DNA from 3 places in the Mesorhizobium sp. M0715 genome. Region 2 is predicted to be linked to each of the others. Evidence: riboswitches for the same ligand, from Rfam matches in the RefSeq annotation. Region 2 holds a riboswitch; each other region holds the start of a gene.
What was found. A riboswitch is a leader RNA that binds a small molecule or an ion and turns the genes downstream of it on or off. The one in region 2 is predicted to bind cobalamin.
Positions count from the first base shown of each region.

Region 1: another riboswitch for cobalamin. It lies ahead of NKI21_RS26195 (ABC transporter ATP-binding protein); the one in region 2 lies ahead of NKI21_RS02235 (aromatic ring-hydroxylating oxygenase subunit alpha).
Region 3: another riboswitch for cobalamin. It lies ahead of NKI21_RS29245 (DUF1636 family protein); the one in region 2 lies ahead of NKI21_RS02235 (aromatic ring-hydroxylating oxygenase subunit alpha).

Region 1 is NZ_JAMYPL010000026.1:84,850-89,846, reverse strand. It holds gene NKI21_RS26200 (AraC family transcriptional regulator) at 1-647, opposite strand, end outside; cobalamin riboswitch at 941-1,147, shown strand; gene NKI21_RS26195 (ABC transporter ATP-binding protein) at 1,310-2,098, shown strand; gene NKI21_RS26190 (ABC transporter substrate-binding protein) at 2,144-3,091, shown strand; gene NKI21_RS26185 (FecCD family ABC transporter permease) at 3,227-4,213, shown strand; gene NKI21_RS26180 (metal ABC transporter permease) at 4,238-4,997, opposite strand, start outside.
Region 2 is NZ_JAMYPL010000002.1:73,834-78,830, reverse strand. It holds gene NKI21_RS02240 (FAD-binding oxidoreductase) at 1-715, opposite strand, end outside; gene NKI21_RS02235 (aromatic ring-hydroxylating oxygenase subunit alpha) at 741-1,988, opposite strand; cobalamin riboswitch at 2,104-2,305, opposite strand; gene NKI21_RS02230 (DUF680 domain-containing protein) at 2,813-3,010, shown strand; gene NKI21_RS02225 (DUF680 domain-containing protein) at 3,082-3,282, shown strand; gene NKI21_RS02220 (DUF680 domain-containing protein) at 3,352-3,588, shown strand; gene NKI21_RS02215 (ABC transporter ATP-binding protein) at 3,666-4,778, opposite strand; gene bglA (beta-galactosidase BglA) at 4,803-4,997, opposite strand, start outside.
Region 3 is NZ_JAMYPL010000035.1:34,654-39,650, forward strand. It holds gene NKI21_RS29235 (DUF6348 family protein) at 1-661, shown strand, start outside; gene NKI21_RS29240 (hypothetical protein) at 691-897, shown strand; cobalamin riboswitch at 1,032-1,235, shown strand; gene NKI21_RS29245 (DUF1636 family protein) at 1,274-1,702, shown strand; gene cobW (cobalamin biosynthesis protein CobW) at 1,705-2,757, shown strand; gene NKI21_RS29255 (cobaltochelatase subunit CobN) at 2,776-4,997, shown strand, end outside.

The DNA of each region.
Region 1 (4,997 bases), on a different contig from region 2:
TATTTCTGCGCCGGCACCCGCACCCGGCTGAATTCCCTCGGCAGGTCGGAAAAATCAGACACTTCGACGCCGGCGATGTAGTCGAAATTGCCGGCATCGTCGCCGTTGACGCAGACGCCATAGGCGACATCGCCGGTCTCGCCCGGAATGTTGCCGATATAGGGGCCGAAGCGCTGCCATTGCATCGGAATGGCGGCGCTGGTTTCGCAGCTGTAGCGTTCGCCGAGGCCGGCGATCAGGAACGGCCGGCTGGTCTCGAAACGCGGTGGTTCGAGATTGGTGAGGAAGGACTGGTCCATCAGGATCGGCTCCACGAGGTCGAGCTTGTCGAGTGTGCCTTGCGCGCGCACCAGTTCCGGCGTGGTGCCGAACTGATCGCGGAAGGCCCGGGTGAACGCCTCATGCGAGTTGTAGCCGGCGTCGAGCGCGACGCTGAGGATGTCGGGCGCCCCGCCGGCCAGCTTGCGCGCCGCCTCGGTCAGCCGGCGTGAGCGCATGTAGCCCATCACCGACCGGCCGGTGGCGGCCCCGAAAGCCCGCGTCACATGAAAACGCGACACCCCGCTGCTTTGCGCGACATCGTCGAGTGTAACAGCCTCCGGCAGATGACTTTCGACGAACCACAGCGCTTTCTCGGTCGAGTTCATTTTGCTCCTCGCATTGGCCAGATCATCCTGCCGTTTCCTGGCGCGGCCAGTTTGATCGAAATTGCGCATCCCGCGCAATCGCACCGATCCCGTCACAGTCGCACCGATATGGCGCAGCGTTGGAGCGCCCCTTGCCGCCGACGAGCCAAATTCGGCAGGCTTCACTTGACAGCGCCAGGCGGCATCCTCTAAATGCGTAATGTTATTACATATCGAGAGCGGGAAATGCATGTTTCCCCTAGCCGGCCCACCACTCCGTCCGAGAAATCCATTGCGAAGCGATTGGGGGAAATCTACGCTGAAGCGGTGATGGTCCCCGAGTCGAAAGGCGAGGGGTGAAAAGGGAACACGGTGAGATCCCCAGGGGTCGAGGCCGTGGCTGCCCCCGCAACTGTAAGCGGCGAGCAAAATCCGTGAATGCCACTGGCCGGCAAGGCTGGGAAGGCAGGATGGCGCAACGACCCGCGAGCCAGGAGACCTGCCATCACTGAGTTGACCGGACGGGGTGTGCCGGGAGGAAACGCGAATCCCGGTCTTGTCGGCCGCTTCGCCAGCTTCCTTCCGTCGCCAGTTTTGGAAAGTGACGGAAAGTTGGACGGCTCTATCGATCATCGCATCATCGTGAGCACGCTTTGCCATCCCGGCAATCTGGCGGGCAGCCGATGCCCGTAGCGCTTCTCGAAGCCCGTGACCTCTGCGCCATGGCGAACGGGCGGGATCTGGTCCAGGCGGTCAGCTTCTCGGTGGCCGCTGGCGATCGCCTAGCCATCATCGGTCCCAACGGCGCCGGCAAGACGACGCTGCTGCGCATGCTGTCGGGCATGCTGCGGCCAAGTTCCGGCGAGGTGAACCTCGGCGGGCGCCGGCTGGACAGGATTTCCGCCGCCGAGCGGGCACTGCATATCGCCGTGGTCGGCCAGACCGACCAGCCCGATCCGCGGCTGGCGGTGATCGACTATGTCGAGCTGGGCCGGGTCCCGCACGCTCGGCTACGGCGCAGGAGCGAGGAGCGTGACATTGTCGTCGATGCGCTGCGCCGGACCGGCCTGCTGCCGCTGCTTGGCCGCACCATCGGCTCGCTGTCGGGCGGCGAGCGCCAGCGCGCCCAACTGGCCCGCGCCATCGCCCAGCAGCCAAAGATCCTGTTCCTCGACGAGCCGACCAACCATCTCGACCCGCGCGCCCGCGGCGAACTGCTCGACCTCGTGGCAGGCTTCGAGATGACGGTGATCGCGGTGCTGCACGATCTGGCGCTGGTGGCACCGTTCGCCACCAGGGTGGCGGTGATGAACCATGCCCGTCTGCAAGCGCTCGCCGCACCGCGCGAAGCGCTGACCCAAAAGCTGATTCGCGAAATTTTCGGCATCGATGTGCTGCGTCTGCGCCATCCGACCGAAGACCGCGAACTGACGGTGTTCGATGTTCCGAACCGTGCCGCGCCGCCATCCTGATTGAAGCCGTCCCATATCGATCATCCCGTCCACAGGAGCAAACCCTTGAAACGCCTTGCTTTTTCGCTTGCCTTCTCGCTGCTGGCCTCGACAGCCCTGGCCTTCCCGGTAACTGTCGACAGCTGCGGCAAGCCGCTGACCTTCGATGCGCCGCCGAAGCGCGCCGTCATCCAGGATCTCAACATGGCCGAGATGGCTTTCGCGCTGAAACTGCAGCCGTCGATCGTCGGCCTGACCGGCATCACCGGATGGTACAAGGTGGGTCCTGAGTTCAAGGCCGAGCAGGGTTCGATCCCGGAACTGGCGCCGAAATATCCGACGCTCGAAAACCTCGTCGCGGTCGAGCCCGATTTTTTCTTCGCCGGCTGGTATTATGGCATGAAGCCGGGTGGTGAAGTGACGCCCGACACGCTTGCTCCGCACGGCATCAAGACGCTGGTGCTGACGGAAAGCTGCGTCCATCTCGACAAGAGCCGCCCCGCCGCCTCGATGGACCTGCTCTATGGCGACGTCGAAAAGCTGGGCACGATCTTCGGCAAGGAGGCCGAAGCTGAGAAGCTTGTCTCCGGCTGGAAGACGCGGCTCGCCGACATCACCGCCAAGGTCGGCGACGCCAAGGGAACGCGGGTCTTCCTCTATGATTCCGGCGAGGACAAGCCGTTCACCGCAGGCAAATTCGCCATCCCCAGCGCCATGATATCAGCCGCCGGCGGCGACAACATTATGGCCGACATGGACACCAGTTGGGGCAATACGGACTGGGAAACGGTGGCGTCGCGCAATCCGCAATTCCTCATCCTGCTCGATTACCAGGATGGCGGTGGCTACAGGAAACTGCTCGATTTCCTGAAGGCGCATCCGGCCATGAAGGAGACCGACGCGGTCAAGAACGAGCGCTTCGTCGCGCTGCGCTATGCCGAACTTACTCCCGGCCCGGCCAACATCGAAGCGATCGACAAGATCGCCAAGGCCATGCATCCGGAAGCGTTTTGATGCCTGTCGCCCAAAAGTGCGCAGCGGTTTTGGGGCAACGACATGCATGAACAAGAGATCCTGGAAGTGCGTCGCACGCGTCCTGACAGACGCGACGCATTTCCAGGCTTGCGCCATCCGGCATTTGCACTGGCCATGCTGGCGGGCGCGGCGGCGATCGCCGCTCTCGCTCTGCTGTCGATCGCCTATGGTTCGACACTGATCCCGCTGACCGATGTTGTTGCCGCGCTTGGTCGTGTAATCGGCTTCAGCGGGCACGACGTGGCAGGACCGGTCGGCAAGATCGTCGTCGACCTGCGGCTGCCGCGCACGATCCTGGCCATCTGCGTCGGCGTCGGTCTCGGCGTCGTCGGTGCGCTGCTGCAGACGGTGACCCGCAACGACCTTGCCGACCCGTTCCTGTTCGGCCTGTCGTCGGGCGCCGCCGCGGGTGCGGTTTCCGTTATCACCGTCTTCGGCGACAGTTTCGGCATCTGGACATTGCCGGTCGCGGCCTTCACCGGCGGCATATTGGCTGCCGGCGTCGTCCTGCTGCTGGTGGCGCGGGTGAGGGGGCAAGGCCCGGAGCGGCTGATCCTTGCCGGCCTTGCCGTGTCCTTCATGTTCACCGCCTTGACCAACTATCTTGTCTTTGCCGGCGATCAGCGCGCCGCCCACTCCGTGCTGTTCTGGACCATGGGCGGCCTTGGCCTGGCGCGCTGGGACAACATCTGGCTCGGCGCACTGGGTGCGGGGACCATTCTGGCTTACGCGCTGTGGAACCACCGCCGGCTCGATGCTTTCCTGGCCGGTGAAAATGCCGCCGAAAGCCTTGGCGTGCCGGTGGCGCGCATGCGCCGGATGACCTTTCTCGTCGCCGCCTTCTCGACGGCTATCCTTGTCTCGGTCGCTGGCGTCATCGGCTTCGTCGGGCTGATGATCCCGCATCTGTCACGGCCGCTGGCGGGCCCCTTGCACCTGCGCCTGGTTGCCAGCTGTGCCGTGTTTGGCGCGGTGCTTTTGCTGGCCAGCGACCTTCTGGCCCGAACGCTGCTGCCGCCGCAGGAACTGCCGATCGGCATCATCACCAGCTCGGTCGGCGCGTTCTTCGTCGTCACCATGCTGATCCGCAACCGGCTTTGAGTGCGGCCTGGGTCAGGGCCGCGATTACTCTCCCGAAATGCCCAGTTGCACCCGTTGCTTTGGGCGCTTCGACTGGAACAGGGCAAGCAAAAAAACGCCGGCCTGAACGACGACGATCGTCGGGCCGGTGGCTGCGTCGATGTGATAGCTGAGGATCGTTCCCACGACGCTCGACCCGATGGCGGCCGCGGCGGCAATGGCGAGCATGCGCTCAAAGCTCTTCGTCAAAAGAAAGCCGATCGCTCCCGGCGCGATCAGCATGGCGATGACAAGGATGATCCCGACAGCCTTCAGCGAGGCCACGATGGTCAACGCGAGCAGCGTCAGCAGCCCGAAATGCAGCAGGTTGACGGGCAGGCCGATCGCGCGCGCATGGGCCGGATCGAAACAATAAAGCAGCAGATCCTTGCGTTTTGCCAGAACGATGAGGATCGCCGGCACGACGATGACCGCCGCCTCGATCACGTCGCGCCACTGGACGCCGAGCATGTTGCCGAACAGGATATGATTGAGATGCTGGTCGGTCTCGACTTTGACGAACAGCACCAGGCCAAACGCGAACATGCCTGAGAAGACGATGCCCATGACTGCGTCCTCCTTGATCCGGCTGTGCTGCTTGAGGTAGCCCGTCGCCAGCGCGCAGCCAAGTCCTGCCACGAAGGCGCCGAAGGCAAGCGGGATCCCGGCGATATAGGCGAGCACGATACCCGGAAGCACGGCATGCGAAACGGCGTCGCCCATCAGCGACCAGCCCTTCAGGACGAGATAGCAGGACAACACTGCG
Region 2 (4,997 bases):
GCATGCCGCGCACGGCGCGCATGAAGGGATCGGGGCCGCAGCAGAAGATCTCGCGCTCACGGAAATCGGGCGCCAGCAATGGCAGCCGGATCGCGTCGATGCGGCCCATATGGCCGAACCAGCCCTCGCGGCTCGACCGCTCCTCGATCATGAAGCCGAGCGACAGGCCGGGCATGCGGCTGCCGAGCAGCTCGAGTTCCTTGCGGAAAATGATCTCTTCCGGGCGGCGCGCACAGTTGACGAAGCCGACATCTGTCCATGGCGCGCAGTCGTTCAGCCAACGCAGCATCGACATCATCGGCGTCACGCCGGAGCCGGCCGAAATGAACAGATATTTGGCCGCCGGGTGGCTGTGTAGCGAGAAGTCGCCGGTCGGCCCATAGGCCTTGACGTGCGAGCCCGGCGTCAGATGGTCGAACATCCAGCGCGTACCGGTGCTGCCCGCCTGCGCCTTGACCGTCACCGCGATTGAGAACGGCCGCGACGGCGAGGACGACAGCGTGTAGGTGCGCATCAGCGGCCCGTCCGATGTCGGTAATTCCAGCGTCACGAACTGGCCCGGTTTGTAGCGGAACCAGGTCTGGTTGTCGGAGCGGAAGGTGAAGGTCTTCACGTCAGGCGCTTCGTCACTGACGCCGATCACTTCCAGCACCTGCAGCCTGTCGTTCCAGGGCGTCATCTGGTCGAGATGGCGATAGAGGCCAAGGTCCGTCATCGCATTCATCCTCTTGTCCCCTGGGCTAGGCGACGCTGCGCAGGGCCGGCCGGTCGCCTTCTGCAAGGCGCGGTCCGATGAACGACGCGTACCACTCGACGAACTGGATCACGCCGCCCTCATGCAGCTCCGAATAGGGGCCTGGTTCGTAGGCCGGCGACAAGATGCCGAAGGCGTTTTCCTCGACGATGCGACGGTCCTGGTCGTTGGTCTCGGTCCAGACATGGGTGAGCTCAGCGAGATCGTAGTCGACGCCTTCGACCGCATCCTTGTGGACGAGCCATTTTGTCGTCACCGCGGTTTCCGTGGCACTGATCGGCAGCACGCGGAAGGTGACGGCATGGTCGCCGAGGATATGGTTCCAGGTTGTCGGATAATGATAAAGCAGCAAGGAGCCGATGCGGTCGGTTGAAACGCTGTCGGACAGGTTCTTCTGGACCGCCCGTTTTCCCGTCATGGTGTAGCTGACGGCATCGCGCAGCAGCGGCGCGCGGGTGGCGCGGTACTGCCCTGCCGGATCGATGCGGAATTTGCTCGGCAGGCCTGATGCCTCGCATTTGGCCCAGTGCGCGACCATTTCAGGGTCGCTGTCGGCGCCGTTGACGCCGGTCACGGTCGGAGCCTCGGGGAAGGTCTTGCACAGCTCAGGATGATTGGCGGCGCAGTGATAGCACTCGCGGTTGTTTTCCCAGACCAGCTTCCAGTTGCCCTTCTCGACGATCGTGCTCTCGAAGGCGATCTTTGCTTCACGCAACCGGTGCGGCAAAAGATAGGGTTCGATCATCGCCCGCATCGGCGCGAAATCCGCCGGCTCCTTGGCCAGACAGATGAAGATGTAGCCGCCGACGCTCTCGCAGGCGACCGGCTTCAGGCTGAAATCACTCTTGTCGAAACCGTCGGCCATCTGGCGGGCAAACAGCAGGCGGCCGTCCAGCTCATAGGTCCACTGGTGATAGGGGCAGACGAGCTTTGCCGCCGTGCCCTTCTCCGTGTTGCATACACGGCTGCCGCGATGGCGGCAGGAATTGTGGAAGGCGTTGATCTTGCCGTGCTGGTCGCGGACAAGGACCACCGGATAGTCGCCGATCTGCACGGTGATGTAGCTGCCCGGCTTCGGCAGTTCGCAATCATGGCCGATGAACAGCCAGTCGCGATACCAGATCAGCTCCATGTCGAGCTTGAAGTAGTCCGGATCGGTGTAGAAGGGCTGCTCCAGCGAAAAGCCTTGCCGGCGCCCCTTCAGGAGCCTCAGCATGTCGTTGCGGGTATCCATGTCCTGTCCTCGTTTCTAAGGACTGAACTGGTGGTGATGGAGGAAGGATTGAAACGCAGGCCGGCTAGGTGCCAGACATGCGCTATCCACCTCTTGACCGCCCACCGCGATCAGTCGAGTCTAACAATCTCGGGCTGGTTTCCGGGCTCTGGAGTTGTCCTTGCGGACCATCGCGACACCTTCCCAGGCAGTTGCCCAGTGGTCTCCCGTTGCGACTTGAACTCCACCACCGTTGCGGGGGCAGCGCCGGATTCTGACCGGCTTCCCAATTCTCCGCCTCGTCGTCACGAAGCGGCACCTGAGATGGTATGATCTAACCACGATCGGGGGCGCGCCGTCGGCATGAAAACGACATCGTATCCATGCGGCGCGACACGGCCTGCGAACGTTCCCGCAGACCGTCGCGGGCTGAAATCCACCTCCCGGATGACCATTTTGCCGGCTGCGATATCCCCGAATCGGACCCCTTGGCGGGGTCAAAAAAGGTTAACGGTTTCGAAAAGTGACTATTAGCTCGATCTAAAATCGAACCGAACGGTTCGTTTCTGTTGACGGTGCGTGCAGGACGGTGTGAACGCTGGGCCTCTGAAACAGTCAGTGATCCATCCAGCGGTTACACTTAACATGCTGATTTAAAGAAGAAAAATATACCCGTAGATTCCCTTGGCACAATTTCAAGGTGTGGATTCATGGTCCACACGGAACAACTTCGTGATTGGAAAAGGCGGGGTTGCCCTCCCACATCGGGGCTGTCCGAACGACGCGATTTCATTTCCAAGACACGCCGCTAGACGGACGGAAAAAGACGATACTGGAGTACAAAAATGAAAAAGATCATTCTCACTGCCGCAGCCCTTCTGGCCATTTCCGGCAGCGCCTTCGCTGGTAGCGACCACTACGGTTCGAACGCCGCGGCAGCCACTGCTGTCGACAGCTCGTACACCGCTTCGACCAAGAAGTCGGAACCGGCTGCTCAGGCGCCTGCCCAGGGTGCTGACCGCAACGTCTTCGGCAACAACTAACAGCCGATTCCCAGTCGACGGCGGGCTCGCCCGCCGCCCTGGCGAAATTCAGACATTCAGGAGTATTTAAGATGAACAAGATCCTCATTGCTGCCGCCGCCGTTCTGGCCATCTCCGGCAGCGCTTTCGCCGGCAGCGACAACTACGGTTCGAACGGCTCTAACCAGCCTGCCGCCGCAGTGGACCAGTCGTACACGGCTTCCACCAAGACCTCGGAACCGGCTGCCCAGACGCCCGCTCAGGGCAGCGACCGTAACCTCTTCGGTCGCTAACAGCCAATTTCGCAAGCGACGGCAGCTGTGTCTGCCGTCCTGGCGAAATCCAGAATTCAGGAGATTAAAATGAACAAGATCCTTATTGCTGCCGCCGCCGTTCTGGCCATCACCGGCAGCGCGTTCGCCGGCAGCGACAACTTTGGCTCCAATGGCGCCAATCAGCCTGCGGTTACTTCGGTTGACAGCGCGCATACGAGCTCGGTCCGCAACAGCGGTGGCCTCGTCGAGAAGCTGCTCAATTCGTCGGGCGACGTGGAGAAGTCCGCCCCTCAGGGCAGCGACCGGAATCTCTTCGGCCGTTAACAGCCGAAGCTGATCTTCTACAAAAGAGCGGCGGGCCTAGCCCGCCGCTCTTTTTGCGTCCAACACGCGGGCCTGCCTCAGGCCGCCTTCGCTTCAGCCTCATGAAGGGCAAACGACCGTCCGTCAGCGTCGAAGATATGCAGGTCCTCGCCATTGGCGCTCAGCCGCAACGTCGAACCACGCTTGACCTCGACATTGCCGGGCAGCTTGGTCACCAGCGGCAGGTCGGCGCGACCGATGTCGACATAGACCAGCTGAACCTCGCCGAGCTGCTCGAGATAGTCGACCGTCCCCTCGAACAGATAGTCCGCGCCGCTGGCGATGATCAGGTCCTCCGGCCGCACGCCAAAGCTCACCGCAGCACCCTTCGCCGAAGCAGGCGTTGCGATCGGCACGGTTGCCTTGCGTCCGCCGACATGGCTGACGACGGTCGGATTGCCGGTCTTTTCGATGGTCGCGGGCAGGATGTTCATGGCCGGCGAGCCAATGAACTGGGCAACGAACAGATTGCCGGGCTTCTTGTAGAGATCCATCGGCGTGCCGACCTGCTCGATATGGCCGTCCTTGAGCACCACGATGCGGTCGGCAAGCGTCATCGCCTCGACCTGATCGTGGGTGACGTAGATCATGGTCGTGTTGGGCATCGATTCCTTGAGCTTGGCAATTTCGATGCGGGTGGCGACGCGCAGCGCGGCGTCGAGGTTCGAAAGCGGCTCGTCGAACAGGAACACCTTCGGATTGCGCACGATGGCGCGGCCGATGGCGACGCGCTGGCGCTGGCCGCCTGACATCGCCTTGGGCAGGCGGTCGAGATATTTGGTCAATTGCAGGATCTCGGCGGCCTGACGCACACGGCGGTCGATCTCGGCCTTGTTCTCTTTGCCGATCTTCATCGAGAACGCCATGTTGTCGTAGACGGTCATGTGCGGGTAGAGCGCGTAGGACTGGAACACCATGGCGATGCCGCGCTTCGACGGCGGCACGTCGTTCACCACTTCGCCGGCTATTCTAAGCTCGCCGGAGGTGATTTCCTCGAGCCCGGCGATCGATCTCAGCAATGTCGACTTGCCGCAGCCCGACGGGCCGACGAAGACGATGAACTCGCCCGACTTAATATCGAGGTCGATGCCGTGGAGAATGTTCAGATTGCCGTAGGACTTCTTCACTTGTCTTAGCGTGACATCGGCCATTGGTTTCCTCCAGTGATTGGAAATTCAGTCGAGACGCCCGAACCAGGCGCCGTAGCCGCCAAGCTCGATGGAACCGCTGTTCGCCTGCCCCGAAAATCCGTGCCCGGGCAGAGGTTGCAGCGATCGGCCGCCAAGGTCAACCTTGGCCGGCCCTGCTCCCAGATTGAAGACGCAGACGATCTGCTCGTTGCCTGCGCGGCGCGTGAAGGCGACGGTATC
Region 3 (4,997 bases), on a different contig from region 2:
GGTTCTCGACCTGATTCACGAAGCGTTGATTGCGCATGGGATCAGCGCCATCCGTGGACAGAACGATGTCAGGATTGAACTGGAAGACCTGCGCTTTGAAGCCCAAGTTTTCGACAAGGAGCCGTCAGGCTCGGGTCGCAGGCTTGTTCTCGAAATCTACGTCTTCTCACCGTTGCTAGGCACTCAGCCGGTCATCGAATCTTTTGTTGGACTGGGCGACACGCGTGAACAGGCGATTTTCCAAGCATTCGGAAAATTCCTGATCGGTGTATTTCATGTGCTGATCGAGGGCCTTGCGGAGCATGTTTGCGAGAACATGCAAGCCGAGATTGCATTCTGGCAACGGAATGATGCTGGCTGGAAGATCTACGGTGGACCTGTGATCACACAGGCTGCAGTGGAATGCACTCTCAACCGGACATATCCAGCGTTTTATGCCCGCTTGGAAAAACTGTTCACGGCTAAGGTTCGCCCTGGCAGTCATTTCATCCGGATATTCCTGGCGAGCTATGGCGGAGCACTGGTCGGCAACGAAATTCTCCTGGACAACGAAACTTGGCCGGAAGGTCAAGAGCTCCTCGTTGATCAGGACTGGCACCACGGCGACGGGTACCAGGCGCTGCGTCAGGTCATCCTTGCGTTGCCGGGAGATAACAATTGAGCCAACGTACACAGGCTAGCGGATAAACAATGGATATCAAAGCCAGGCTGACCCAAGAGGTGCAGGAGTGCCTCGATAGGATTTCGTCCTTTTCATGGGACGTACATGCGCAGGCAATCCGAAAACGCTACCCTGACCTGCTGGAGACACATTTGGCTTCAAAGTTGATGGCATTTACTTCGATGTGGGTGACGGCGCCGGATGGCTGGACCGGCAAGATGGAGATATCCTTCTGACGGCTTTCGTTACAGCTTTTCCTGATCCCAACAACGAAGATGGCATTCGCGAAGAGCGGTCAGTGGTAGTGAAGCGTCCCCGCCCCTGATTTCAGATTGCCCCTGCGTTGCGTTGACACCGCTGCCCGCAAAAGCCTAAATCCGGTTCAGATGGTCTCTTGCCCGCAACGGCAAGAGCTAAGAGGGAATGCGGTGCGGGGCAAAATCCCAAATCCGCGGCTGTCCCCGCAACTGTAAGCGAAGAGCCAAGGCCGAAAGCCACTGGGGAGTTCCCGGGAAGGCGGCTACCAAGGCGATGACCCGCGAGCCAGGAGACCTGCCGTCTGCGACTTTAGAATCCGATCGCCCGGCGGGTTTCCGGGCAAGGAGCCCGATCTTGGACCACGACAGCAGTTTTTCGGCTGGCACAGCGGATATTTCGTCCGGCCATGATGATGCCTTGGCCGGCGTCACCATCATCGTCTGCGCCTCCTGCCGCGATGAGACCGGCGCCGACGCTCATCCCCGCGCCGGCGAATTGCTGGCGGACGACACGCGCCGCGCCGCATCCGGCGACGACATCCGCATCCGCAGCGTCGAATGCCTCGGCAATTGCAAGCGCCGCCTCAGCGCCGCCATCCTGCGCGACGGGTGCTGGAGCTATGTCTTCGGCGACCTGACCACGACCAGCGGCGCCGACCTCGTGACAGGCGCCAAGCTCTTCGCCACCTCGAAGGACGCCCTGATTCCATGGCGCGGCCGCCCCGATAGCCTGAAGCGTGGCCTCGTTGCCCGCATCCCTCCCTTAGACCTGCTGAAGGATTGACCATGACTGCCCCAGATTCGCCTGCGAACCTCTCCCGCGTTCCCTGCACCGTCGTCACCGGCTTCCTCGGCGCCGGCAAGACGACGCTGGTCCGCCATCTCCTGGAAAACGCCGGCGGCAAGCGCATTGCCATCATTGTCAACGAATTCGGCGACATCGGCATCGATGGCGAGATCCTCAAGGGCTGCGGCATAGACACCTGCCCGGAGGAAAACATCGTCGAACTGGCCAATGGCTGCATCTGCTGCACCGTCGCCGACGATTTCGTGCCGGCGCTCGACAAGATCCTCGCGCTGACGCCGAGGGTCGACCACATCCTGATCGAAACCTCGGGCCTGGCGCTGCCCAAGCCGCTGGTCCAGGCCTTCCAGTGGCCGAGCGTGAAGAGCCGCGTCACAGTCGATGGCGTCATCGCCGTGGTCGACGGCCCGGCGCTGGCCGAAGGCCGCGTCGCCAACGACATGGACGCCTTGCAGGCGCAGCGCGCCGGGGACGAGACGCTCGACCATGACGATCCGGTGGAAGAAGTGTTCGAGGATCAGATCGCCTGCGCCGACCTGATCATCCTGTCGAAGAGCGACCTGATGGACGCCGCCGGCACCGCCCGCGCCAACGCCATCATCAACGAACATTCCGCCCGCGCGGTGAAGATCGTGCCGACGTCGCATGGCAAGGTCGATCCCTCCGTGCTACTCGGGCTCGGTCTCGCCGTCGAGGACGACATCGAAAACCGCAAGTCCCACCATGACGGCGCATTCGACCATGAGCATGACGACTTCGACACCTTCATCGTCGACATTGCCTCGATCGCCAATCCGGACGAGTTGGCAAAGCGCGTCGCCACCGTCGCCGAAGAAGAGAACGTGCTGCGCGTAAAAGGCTTCGTCGAGGTCGGCGGCAAGCCCATGCGGCTCTTGCTGCAGGCCGTCGGGCCGCGCGTCAATCATTACTATGACCGCGCCTGGACCGCGCAGGACGACCGCCGCTCGCGTCTCGTCGTCATCGGCCTGAAGGGGCTGAACCGCCCGGCGATCGAGCGTATACTCGCCGGCTGATCTCGGACACGGGTTGCGATGCACATCCTCACCACGACATCCGCCTCGCTCGACGACCTCGCCGAGCCGGTCGATCTGCGGCAGACGCCGGCGGATATCGTGGCCCTGTCCTTCACCGACAGCGACCTCGCCGGACTGGCGGCGGCCTGGAAGGCCGAAGCGGAACACCTGCCTTCGATGCGGCTGGCGGCCCTGCGTGACCTGCGCCATCCCATGTCCGTCGACCTCTGGGTCGACAGCGTCGCCCGCCACGCCAAGGTCATCCTCGTGCGCATCCTCGGCGGCTACGACTGGTGGCGCTACGGCTGCGACCAGCTTGCCTCGACCGCCCGCGAACGCGGGATCAAACTGGCGCTGCTGCCCGGCGAATGCCGCGACGAGGATCTGCGCCTGATCGAAGCCTCGACGCTACCGCGCGAGGAGCTCGATGGCCTGCTCGACTATTTCCGCGAGGGCGGCCCGGCGAATATGAGCGCGCTGGTGCGGAGATTGGCGGGGCTGGCTGGATCGGATGCGGACGTAGCAGAGCCGGTTCCAGTGCCGAAAGCCGGGTTTTATGAGCCAGGACTTGGGGTCGTTGGTGATCCTTCACACCCCCCTCTGTCCTGCCGGACATCTCCCCCGCAAGGGGGGAGATCGGACTTCATCAAAGCCGGCTCTTTTCCCGTTTCATTAGAAGCTGACGCGTCCGCAACCTCGACAATTGGCGAAATCTCCAATGACAGCGCAATCTCCCCCCTTGCGGGGGAGATGTCCGGCAGGACAGAGGGGGGTGTGAAGGAACTCGACGCTGACAACGTCAACGCTCCTATCATCCCCATCCTGTTCTATCGCTCGATGCTATTGGCCGCCGATGTCGCGCCCATCGATGCGCTTTTCCACGCGCTCCGCCAGCGCGGCATCAATCCGGTCCCCATCTTCGTCTCCAGCCTCAAGGACCCCTCATCCCTGGCGTTCGTGGAAACCGCACTCGCCGCGCTCAATCCCGCCGCCATCATCACCGCGACCGCTTTCGCGTCCGGCGCCGAACCCGGCATTGAAACCCTGTTCGACCGCGCCGGCGTACCGGTCTTCCAGGTCATCGTCGCCACCACCCGCCGCGACGTCTGGGAGACCAACCAGCGCGGCCTGGCGCCCGCCGACCTCGCCATGCATGTCGTGCTGCCCGAACTCGACGGCCGCATCCTGGCCGGCGCCATTTCCTTTAAGGGCGAGAGCGAGATCGATCCAGCACTTGGCCACCGCGCCTTTGCCAACCGGCCGGAACCGGATCGTGTGGCGCAAGTGGCTGACCGCGTCGCGGCCTTTATCCGCCTGCAGGAGACAGCCCGCGCCGAACGCAAGCTGGCCATCCTGATGCCGGATTATCCCAGTGCCCCCGGCCGCACCGGCTACGCCGTGGGTTTGGATGTCCCGTCCAGCGTGCTGGCCATGCTGCAGGACCTCAGCGAACAGGGCTATGTCGTTGAGGGGATTCCGCAAACGCCGCGTGAGTTGCTGGCGCGGCTGGGCCAGGGCGGGCATGGCTTGGCCTTGAGGGATTATGTGGAGTTCTCGAAGGCATTGCCGTCTGCAGCAATTGCTGCCGTAGATGCAGCTTGGAAGGCTGAATATGAGATAGGTTTGTGCGAGGCCCCCCCCTCTGTCCTGCCGGACATCTCCCCCGCAAGGAGGGAGATCGGCAGTTCCGCCATCGGCGCTCATTCTGCGACGTTCGTAGCTGGCGAAAGCGGCAATGAGAGCTCAATCTCCCCCCTTGCGGGGGAGATGTCCGGCAGGACAGAGGGGGGCGCCTCGCGCCAAAGCTTCCCCTTCCGCGCTGCCACCTTCGGCAACATCACGGTCGCCCTCGCCCCAGACCGCGGCCGCTCCGTCGACCGCCGCGCCGACTACCACGACCCGACGCTCCCGCCGCGCCATGCGCTGATCGCCTTCGGCCTGTGGCTGCGCAAATCGCTCGGCGTCCATGCGCTCGTCCATGTCGGCGCGCATGGCACGCTGGAGTGGCTGCCGGGCAAGACCGTTGCGCTTTCGGAGAACTGCTTTCCCGAGATCGTCACCGGCGCCATGCCCGTCATCTATCCCTTCATCGTCTCCAACCCCGGCGAAGCGGCGCAGGCCAAGCGGCGCATTGCCGCCGTCACCCTTGGTCATTTGCCGCCGCCGCTGACCGGTGCCGGCCTGGATGAAGACCAGCACAAGCTGGAAAGGCTGGTCGACGAATACGCCCAGGCCGACGG